3 regions of the Arthrobacter sp. 01N444 genome follow, and region 1 is predicted to be linked to each of the others. Evidence: riboswitches for the same ligand, from Rfam matches in the RefSeq annotation. Region 1 holds a riboswitch; each other region holds the start of a gene.
The links. A riboswitch is a leader RNA that binds a small molecule or an ion and turns the genes downstream of it on or off. The one in region 1 is predicted to bind S-adenosylmethionine.
Positions count from the first base shown of each region.

Region 2: linked by a shared signal. The riboswitch ahead of AC1DKN_RS08820 (methionine ABC transporter ATP-binding protein) and the one ahead of AC1DKN_RS15210 (DUF1737 domain-containing protein) in region 1 are both predicted to bind S-adenosylmethionine.
Region 3: linked by a shared signal. The riboswitch ahead of metX (homoserine O-acetyltransferase MetX) and the one ahead of AC1DKN_RS15210 (DUF1737 domain-containing protein) in region 1 are both predicted to bind S-adenosylmethionine.

Region 1 covers NZ_JBFTRB010000014.1:17,197-20,447, forward strand. The annotation lists gene AC1DKN_RS15200 (aminodeoxychorismate lyase) at 1-111, shown strand, start outside; gene AC1DKN_RS15205 (ATP-grasp domain-containing protein) at 184-1,137, opposite strand; SAM riboswitch class IV at 1,457-1,570, shown strand; gene AC1DKN_RS15210 (DUF1737 domain-containing protein) at 1,598-1,906, shown strand; gene AC1DKN_RS15215 (rhodanese-like domain-containing protein) at 1,903-2,322, shown strand; gene AC1DKN_RS15220 (O-succinylhomoserine sulfhydrylase) at 2,323-3,251, shown strand, end outside.
Region 2 covers NZ_JBFTRB010000005.1:247,442-250,692, reverse strand. The annotation lists gene acs (acetate--CoA ligase) at 1-151, opposite strand, end outside; gene AC1DKN_RS08825 (CoA-binding protein) at 459-884, shown strand; SAM riboswitch class I at 982-1,072, shown strand; gene AC1DKN_RS08820 (methionine ABC transporter ATP-binding protein) at 1,212-2,021, shown strand; gene AC1DKN_RS08815 (methionine ABC transporter permease) at 2,014-2,679, shown strand; gene AC1DKN_RS08810 (LLM class flavin-dependent oxidoreductase) at 2,726-3,251, shown strand, end outside.
Region 3 covers NZ_JBFTRB010000011.1:98,135-101,385, reverse strand. The annotation lists SAM riboswitch class IV at 3-118, shown strand; gene AC1DKN_RS13795 (bifunctional o-acetylhomoserine/o-acetylserine sulfhydrylase) at 180-1,496, shown strand; SAM riboswitch class IV at 1,680-1,795, shown strand; gene metX (homoserine O-acetyltransferase MetX) at 1,807-2,946, shown strand; gene AC1DKN_RS13785 (MFS transporter) at 3,113-3,251, shown strand, end outside.

The DNA.
Region 1 (3,251 bases):
ATCCGGCTCCTGGCCCCGGTCAACCACATCGACGGGCAGGAAATCGGCACCCCGGAACTCCGGCGCCAACTCACGGCCGAACTCAACGCCCTCTTCGCGACCATCGAATAGCAACGCGGGGTCAGTTACGGCCCATCCCATGTCCCCGGATGGGCCGTAAGTGACCCCGCGTTGGTGTTGCGCTCACCCCAGGGCGTCCGCGGGCACTGCCGGGCACAGGCGGAACGAGGCCGGGTTGAACGCCGGGAGCATGAACGTTGCGAGCACGGCGTCGAGCATTTCCGGGGCCCAGGTGCTGTTCTCCCCCAGGGTCGCGCAGACACCCAGCACCACGGGCGTTCCGTCGGTGCGGCGGCGGATCTGGACCTGGACCGGCCCGGTCAGCCCGAGCGTGCGGACGGCGGCCAGGCCCAGCTTGCGCACATCCCCGGCCTGGTTCGCCGGCACCCTGCGGCTGACCTCGTCGCTGCCGGCGCGTCCATACGGAGTCCTGGTCTTCTCGAGGACCACCGCCACCGGCGCCATCGCGTTGCGTGCCGGGGTGCCGAACACCAGGCACACATAGTCGGCGCCCGGGATAAATTCCTGGACCAGTTGCCCCGCCGGCATGTTCTTCCAGCTAACGGAGTCGGTTCCGGCCAGCAGGTGGATACCATGGGAGCCTTTGAAGACCCGCGGCTTGACCACCACGGGGCCGCTGAGGCCGGCGAGGGAAGCCGGCGCGGCGGCGAGGTCGCCCGGAACCGCGAACCGGGGCACCGGGATGCCGGTGGCTTGCAGCGCCCAGGTGGTGAACAGGTGGTCGTTGGCGAGGGCCACCGCGGCGGGGTCGGCCACGATGATCCGCACGTCCTGGGCGAATCCCGCGCGGGCCGCGGCCAGGACCGGGAGTTCCACGGTGAGGGTCGGAATGATGACGTTGATGGCTTCGCGGTCCACCACCCGGCGCAGGTCCAGGACCATGTCCGGGTTCGTCGCCGGCAGGAGCCTGACCGCGGCGGCGGGAGCCTCCCCGGCCTGGCGGGTGTCGGCACGGGCGTCGGAGCCGAGGTACGGGAGGCCCCGGGCTTCGAGCTGGGCCGCGACGGCCCGTCCGGCGGCGCTTGTAATCCCGGTAACGAGTATGCGCGGGCCCACGATTGCTCCATTCCGCCGTCACCGGCCGGACCGCGGCTGCGGCTCCGACCGTTCCAGCCACCGATTCCCAGACAGCTTGTTGATGGACAGACGAGTCGATTCCGGGACTGCTTGATTCGCACATTGCTCGAATCACCTGCAGCTCCGGCCGACTCGTCGGACCTAATCCCCCCCAGTAAACGGCGAATCGTCCCGGCAGACACGAGTGGGCTGTACCCGAAACTGGAGCCCGCCACTACTCGCCCGGGCCGCGGTCCGGTTACGGAACATGACGACGGCGGCGGTGCGGGCCGGCGTCGCAGGTGTTACGTTTTTGGGGAGTAATGAGAACCGGTGCCAAGCCCTGACTGGCCGGTCGGCAACCCTCCCTTTCGCGGCGGGGTGCCTCAGGTGAATACTCGGCATTCGAGAATTCGAGCTGCAAGCGTGAAAGAGGAGATCCGTCGTGCCCGACACGTCAATACCCACAACAGCCGCACCCGGCACAGCACCCGGTTCAGCATCCGGGGGCGAGGAGAGGCTGGCCTACCGCCTGTTCACCGGGGCGGATGACCGCGCCTTTTGCGAGCGGGTGTCAGCCGCCCTGGCCGAGGGCTACGTGCTGCATGGAAGCCCCGCCGCCAGCTTCAACGGAAGCACCGTGATCGTGGCGCAGGCGCTGGTCCTGCCGGCCGCGATTGCCAGTGCGGACGCCGCCGTGGCCAATGCGGTTGATGAGCTCGACGCCGACGAATTTGGCGCCGACGGGGCCTTCGCGGGCCACGCATGAGCTACGCCGGAGACGTCAGCCCGCAGGAGGCGTGGGCCAAGCTGGAGGCCGGAGCCATCCTGGTGGATGTCCGGACCGAGGGCGAATGGGCCCACATCGGCATCCCGGACACCGCGGCCGCGGGCGAGAGCCGCAACGATCCGCTCTTCATCCAGTGGAACCTCGCCGGCGGCACGCCGAACCCGCACTTCGTGGAACAGCTAAGGCAGCAGGCGCCGGAGGACACCGCCGTCGAACTGGTGTTCCTTTGCCGTTCCGGGGCCCGGTCGATCGCGGCCGCGACGGCCGCGACGGCCGCCGGCTACACCTCGTACAACGTCCTTGAGGGCTTCGAAGGCGAGACCGACCGCTTTGGCGAACGCACCGTCAATGGCTGGAAGAACCGCGGCCTGCCCACCAACCTCGGAAAGATCTAAGTGACTTTCAATCCCGACGCCGCCGGCTGGGCGGCCGACACCCAGGCCGTCCGTGGCGGCCTTGACCGCACCGGCTTCCAGGAAACCACCGAGCCGATCTTCCTCAACTCAGGATTCGTCTACGAGTCCGCGGCTGCCGCCGAGCGCGCCTTCACCGGTGAGGACGAGCGCTTCGTCTACTCCCGCTACGGCAACCCCTCCGTCGCCACCTTCCAGGAGCGGCTCCGGCTGCTCGAGGGAACGGAGGCGTGTTTCGCGACGGCGTCCGGCATGTCCGCCGTCTTCACCGCCCTGGGCGCGCTGTTGGCGGCCGGCGACCGGGTGGTCGCGGCCCGCTCGCTGTTCGGCTCGTGCTTCGTGATCCTCAACGAAATCCTGCCGCGCTGGGGTGTCGAGACGGTCTTCGTGGACGGCCCGGACCTGGAGCAGTGGAAATCCGCGCTGTCCGAGCCGACCACGGCGGTGTTCTTCGAGTCGCCGTCGAACCCGATGCAGGAAATCGTGGACATCGCCGCCGTGAGCAAACTGGCGCACGCGGCCGGCGCCACGGTGGTGGTTGACAACGTCTTCGCCACCCCGCTGCTCCAGCGCTGCGGCGACCTCGGCGCGGACGTGGTGGTCTACTCCGGCACCAAGCACATCGACGGCCAGGGCCGCGTCCTGGGCGGGGCCATCCTGGGCACCAAGGAATTCATCGACGGGCCCGTCAAGCAGCTCATGCGGCACACCGGTCCGGCGCTTTCGGCGTTCAACGCCTGGGTGCTCACCAAGGGCCTGGAGACCATGGCCCTGCGCGTCAACCATTCCTCGGCCTCCGCGCTGCGGCTGGCCGAATGGCTCGAGGGACAGCCCGCGGTCGGCTGGGTAAAGTACCCGCTGCTGCCGTCCCACCCGCAGTACCCGCTCGCAGGGCAGCAGATGAAGGCCGG
Region 2 (3,251 bases), on a different contig from region 1:
CGTTCAGGGACCATCCCGAAGAGCCGCGAGAGGAGCCGGGCGCGTCACGCAGCCCTGCTTCGTTCGCCGTCGCGTCCGAAGTGGTTTGGGGGAATGCCTCGGACGCAGGCCGGGCAAAGGTGGGCAGAGCGGAAGAATTCTCAGGGGTCATTGCTGCACTCCATCGGTCCTGGCAGTAGCACCCTTGGTTGCTCCGGCTCCCTCGAATTTCACCGAAGGAGGGCGGAGCGGTGGCGTGGGAATGGTCGTCCCACGTCACCGGGGGGTTGCTGCGGCGTCATCGATCCAGGTCTCTCGGCCGCTCGGGATGGTCACTACCTACTAGAACTTCAGATGCACGATTCCGCAAAATCGGCGTCCGGGAGCGCCGTAATATTCGTTCACCCGGCGTGGGTCCGACCCAAATCATTCATTTATTCGACAATTGCCCGGAAAGGTCGCAGGAGTAAGGTTGATGCATGGCCCATGTTAACGATCCGGCAGTCATTGACCGCCTCATGCGAACCAAAGGCACGTGGGCGGTGGTCGGCCTCACCACCAACGAATGGCGCTCGGCGTATGAGGTCTCCCTCTATGTCCGGGACCGGATGGGCATGACCATCATTCCGGTCAACCTTCCGGGCGACGATGTCCACGGCGAGAAGGGGTACCGTTCCCTGTCTGACATCCCGGCGGAGAAGCACCCGATCGACGTCGTGGACTGCTTCGTCAACTCCCACAGGGTGGGCGCAGTCATAGACGAGGCCATCGCAGTAGGCGCCAAGGCCGTCTGGCTGCAGCTGGGCGTCTTCGACGACGCCGCGACGGACCGGGCCAGGGCCGCCGGGCTGGACGTCGTCGTGAACGCGTGCCCCGCCCGCGAAGGCTGGCGCGTGGGCATCTAACGGCCCGGGAATGACGATCAACAGATCGGGAAGAGTCGGTTACAAAATGTGACCGGCTTTTTCTGTATCCGGCCTCCTGCCGTGTGAGATGGACTCGTAACCATCCCGAGCGGCTGAGAGATCTGGCTCCGTGACGCCGCAGCAACCCCCTCCTTTGAGGACGGTGCTACCGCCAGGACCGATGGAGAACCACTGTGTTCTGAGGCTCCCCGGCTTCGCTCAGCGCTGCCCGGAAGCCAGGACCCAGGGCTTTCCTCGGGCGAGCCCGGAGGAAATCATGAACACGCAGACAGCGGCAGCGCCGCGGCCCCGAGCAGGTGGGGGCCTGTGATCGAGATCCAGAACGTCAGCACGTCATTCGGTTCGGCCGCGGGACCTTTCACGGCCGTCGATGACGTCAGCCTGCACATCAGGCGGGGCACCATCCAGGGCATCATCGGGTTCTCCGGCGCCGGCAAATCCACGCTGCTGCGCAACATCAACCTCCTCGAGCGCCCGACGTCGGGCCGCGTCCTGGTGGACGGCGTGGACCTGGTGACCCTGTCCGACGCCGAGCTCCGGACCAAGCGGCATGACATCGGCATGATTTTCCAGCACTTCAATCTCCTCAACAACCTCACAGCCCAGGAAAATGTGGAGCTGTCCCTGAAGTTCGCCGGCGTCGGGAAGGCGGAACGCCGGCGGCGGGCCGCCGAAACCCTGGAAATCGTGGACCTCGCCGACAAAGCGGGAACGTATCCGGCCAAACTCTCCGGGGGCCAGAAACAGCGGGTGGCGATCGCCCGCGCCCTTGCCACCGGGCCCAAAGTGCTGCTCTGTGACGAGCCGACGTCGGCCGTGGATCCCCGGACGACGTCATCGGTCCTGCAATACCTGGCCGACGTCAACGCCGAATTCGGCATCACAATCGTGGTGGTCACCCACGAGATGAATGTCATCAAGGCCATCGCGGACAACGTCGCGGTCATGGAAGAAGGCCGGGTGGTGGAGCAGCTCGACCTCGCCGAACTCCAGCGCCCCGGTTTCCACCCGGCGACGTCGATCGGCCGCTACCTGGTCTCCGATGAGATCCAGCTGGACCGCTCCGGGAGGGGCACCCACACCACAGCCGCGTCGGAGGGCCTGATCAATGTTTGACCGCATCCTGGAAGTCCTGCCCGAAATCGGCGTCGCCATGGGACAGACCCTCACCATGCTGCTGGTGGCCATCCCGCTGGCGGTGCTGCTCGGGACACCGCTGGGTGTCCTGCTCTACACCATCGGTCCCAACGGGCTCAAGCACAGGCCAAAGCTGCACCGGGTCCTGGACGGGCTGGTCAACCTGCTCCGCTCGTTCCCGTTCCTGATCCTGCTGATCGCGATCATTCCCGTGACCAGGTTCATTGTCGGCACGACCATCGGCACGGCCGCCGTCATTGTCCCGCTGACCCTCAACGCCATTCCGTATTTCGCCCGCTTCGTGGAACAGAACCTGAGCCAGCTCGGCGGCGGAGTGGTCGAAGCGGCACGGTCCATGGGCGCCAGCCGGTCCCAGATCGTCCGGGACGTCCTGATTGTGGAGGCGAAGCCCGGACTCGTCAGCTCCATCACCATCATGACCGTCAGCTTCATCTCCTACTCGGCGATGGCCGGACTGGTGGGCGGCGGCGGAATCGGCGACTTCGCCATCCGGTACGGCTATTACCGCTACGAAACGCCGCTCATGATCACCGCCATTGTCCTGATGATCCTGCTGGTCACCATCGTTCAGCTGGGCGGATCCTATGTTGCCCGGCGCCTGGACAAGCGCCTCTGAGCGCCGGCAGCACCCTCGTCCCACCTCCCACAGCGGAAAGCACCCCATGACTTCAACGCCCAGTACCCGTTTCGACGGACCCCGCCCGCGCCTGCTGATCAGCGCCTTCGTGATGAACACGTCCAGCCACATCATGGGCGGCCAGTGGCGGCGCCCGGAAGCCCAGCAGCACCGGTTCAACGAACTCCAGCTCTGGATCGACCTGGCCCGCCAGCTCGAAGGCGCCAAGTTTGACGCGATCTTCTTCGCCGACGTCGTCGGTCTCTACGGCGACTACGACGGCGGGTGGGCATCGCTGCTGAAAAAGGGCCTGCAGGTGCCGTCCAACGACCCCCTCATCCTGCTGTCCGCGCTCGCCACGGGAACGCGGGAGATCGGGCTGGCCGCGACGTCGTCGGTGATTCAAAGCCATCCGTTCCAGTTCGCCCGGCAAATGTCCACGCTGGACCACATCAGCGGCGGCCGCGTGGCCTGGAACATCGTCACCAGCGTGCTGGAAAACGCGCACCGGAACTTCAACGCCACCGAGCTGACCAAGCATGACGAACGCTACGACTGGGCGGACGAATACG
Region 3 (3,251 bases), on a different contig from region 1:
CAGGTCATGAGTGCCAGTGCACAGCCCCGGCTTGCTGGCCGGCAACCCTCGTATCGCGGTGGGGTGCCCCGGGTGAAGACCTGGCCGTCCGGCGCCCGCCGGAGGGCAAGCGCGGCGCCTGTTCCGGTTCGGGCCGAAAGCCCAGGCCGGTGCTGTGCCCAGTGACTCGAGGAGCACCAATGTCCAACGCCTGGTCCTTTGAAACCCGCCAGATCCACGCCGGCCAGGAGCCGGACAGCGCCACCGGCGCGCGTTCCCTGCCTATCTACCAGACGACGTCGTTCGTGTTCCCCAGCGCCGAAAGCGCCGCGAACCGCTTTGCGCTCGCCGAGCTCGCGCCCATCTACACCCGGATCGGCAACCCGACCCAGGACGCCGTCGAACAGCGCGTCGCCAGCCTGGAAGGCGGTCTCGCGGCGCTGCTGCTCAGCTCCGGCCAGGCCGCCGAGACGTTCGCCATCCTCAATATCGCCGAGGCCGGGGACCATGTGGTGGCCAGCCCCAGCCTCTATGGCGGAACCTACAACCTGCTCGCGCACACGCTGAAGAAGTTCGGCATCTCCGTGACCTTCGTGGCGGACCCGGACAACCTGGACCAGTGGCGGGACGCCGTCCAGCCCAACACCAAGCTGTTCTTCGGCGAAGTGGTCTCCAACCCCCGCCAGGACGTCCTGGACATCGAGGGCGTCTCCCGGGTGGCGCACGAGGCCGGCGTGCCGCTGGTTGTCGACAACACGCTCTCCACCCCCTACCTGATCCGGCCGATCGAGTGGGGCGCGGACATCGTGGTCCATTCCGCCACCAAGTACCTGGGCGGGCACGGCGCCGCGATCGCCGGCGTGATCGTGGACTCCGGCAACTTCGACTTCGGGAAGGACCCGGAGCGGTTCCCCGGCTTCAACACCCCCGACCCCACCTACAACGGCCTGGTCTACGCCCGCGACCTCGGAGCGGGCGGCGCGCTGGGCGCGAATCTCTCCTACATCCTCAAGGCCCGGGTCCAGCTCCTGCGCGACCTCGGCTCCGCGGTGTCCCCGTTCAACGCGTTCCTCATCGCCCAGGGCATCGAAACGCTGAGCCTGCGCGTCGAGCGCCACGTGGCCAACGCCACGAAGGTGGCGCAATGGCTGGAGGGGCGGGACGACGTCGAATCGGTCGCCTACGCCGGGCTGCCGTCCAGCCCCTGGTACGAGCGCGGCCGCAAGTACGGGCCCAAGGGGACCGGCGCCGTCGTGGCGTTCAACATTGCCGGGGGAGCGGAGGCCGGCAAGCGGTTCGTCGATGCCCTCGAACTGCACTCGCACGTCGCGAACATCGGCGATGTCCGGTCGCTCGTGATCCATCCGGCGTCGACCACACACAGCCAGCTCTCGCCCGAACAGCAGGTGATCGCCGGGGTGAACCCCGGGCTGGTGAGGCTTTCGGTGGGACTGGAGCACATTGACGACATCCTCGCGGACCTCGACGCCGGATTCCGCGCGGCCAAGTCCGTCTAGGCCGAAGCCCACGCCGAATTTCCCCACCTTTGCGGGCATGACACCGGGAATCGCCGGCACTTCGGGGCGACCCGCCGGCCACGGCTGTCAAAGGTGGGGAGTCTGCGGTGCTGACGGGTCCGGCTGTCACATGGAAGTCATAATCTTCGTCATTTCCGCACCCCGTTTCGTAGACTCGTACCAGGTCATGAGTGCCAGCGACAGCCCCGGCTTGCTGGCCGGCAACCCTCCTTTTGCGGCGGGGTGCCCCGGGTGAAGACCTGGCCTGCCGGTCAGCTGACGGCGGGCAAGCGCGAAGATAGGTCCTCACATGACGATTGCCGTCACCCGCACGGGTGTTCCCGAAACCAAACCATCCCGGACCCCTGACGGGACCGTCCAGTTCGTCAGGATCGGTGATCTGCAGCTCGAATCCGGGACTCCGTTGCCGGATGTGGTGCTCGCCTACGAGACGTGGGGGACCCTGAACGCGGAGGCCTCCAACGCCGTGCTCATTGAACACGCCCTGACCGGCGATACACACGTGACCCGCGGCGAGAGCGGGGAGCCCGGCTGGTGGGAACAGCTCGCCGGACCCGGGGCTCCCGTGGACACGGACAAGTATTTCGTCGTTTCGATCAACATCCTGGGCGGCTGCTACGGATCCACCGGACCTTCCACCCCGGCCCCCGACGGGCGCCCTTGGGGATCGCGGTTCCCGCTGGTCACCCTGCGGGACACCGCCGCCGCCGAGGCGCGGCTGGCCGATGCCCTGGGCATCGGCAGCTGGTACGCGGTGCTGGGCGGCTCGCTCGGCGGCGCGCGCGCCCTTGAATGGGCCGTCACGTTTCCCGGCCGGGTCCGGCGCTGCGCCGTGATTTCCGTCGGCGCCAGCAGCACCGCCGAACAGATTGCCTTCGCGCAGGCGCAGACGCTGGCTATCCGCCAGGACCCCCACTTCAAGGGCGGGGACTACTACGGCGGCCCGGAACCCGAGGCAGGGCTCGCCCTCGCCCGGCGCATCGCGCACATCACCTACCGCTCAGCGGCCGAACTGGACGGCCGGTTTGGCCGCAACGCCCAGGAGTCCGAGACGCCCCTGGAAGCCGGATCGCTGGCCGGACGCGGGCGCTACCAGGTGGAAAGCTACCTGGACCACCAGGGCAGCAAACTGGCCCGGCGTTTCGACGCGAACAGCTACATCGCGATCACCGAAGCCCTCATGAGCCACGATGTGTGCCGGGGGCGCGGAAGCCTCGGGGAGGCACTGGCCCCGGCCACCGCCGAATTCCTGGTGGCGGCCGTGGACTCGGACCGCCTGTATTTCCCGGCCCAGTCCCGTCAACTGGCAGAGGCCCTGCCGGGCGGCCCGGAACTGCACATCATTGAAGCGCCGATCGGCCACGACGGCTTCCTGACCGAAATCGGCCAGCTCAGCGGGCAGCTCCGGGAGACCTTCTTCGGCCACTAGGCCGGCCCGCTTGTGCATTTTTGCAGATGCGCTCTGCACTAATGGCCGTTGAGGCTCAGGGCGGGAGCGTCCATACTCATGGGGAATGACGCCATGTGCCCTACATCACGGGCGTCCTCAGTCCAATGGTCCGCAGGGTGTCGAAGGCGACACCGAAGGAGTTCACATGAGCACGGAAAACGCCGCGACAACGCGCGCAGACGAGCCGGACGTCAAAACGTCCGGACTGAAGAAGGTAGTAACGGCCTCCATGGCCGGCACGGTGGTGGAGTGGTATGAATTCTTCCTCTACGCCTCCGCCGCCA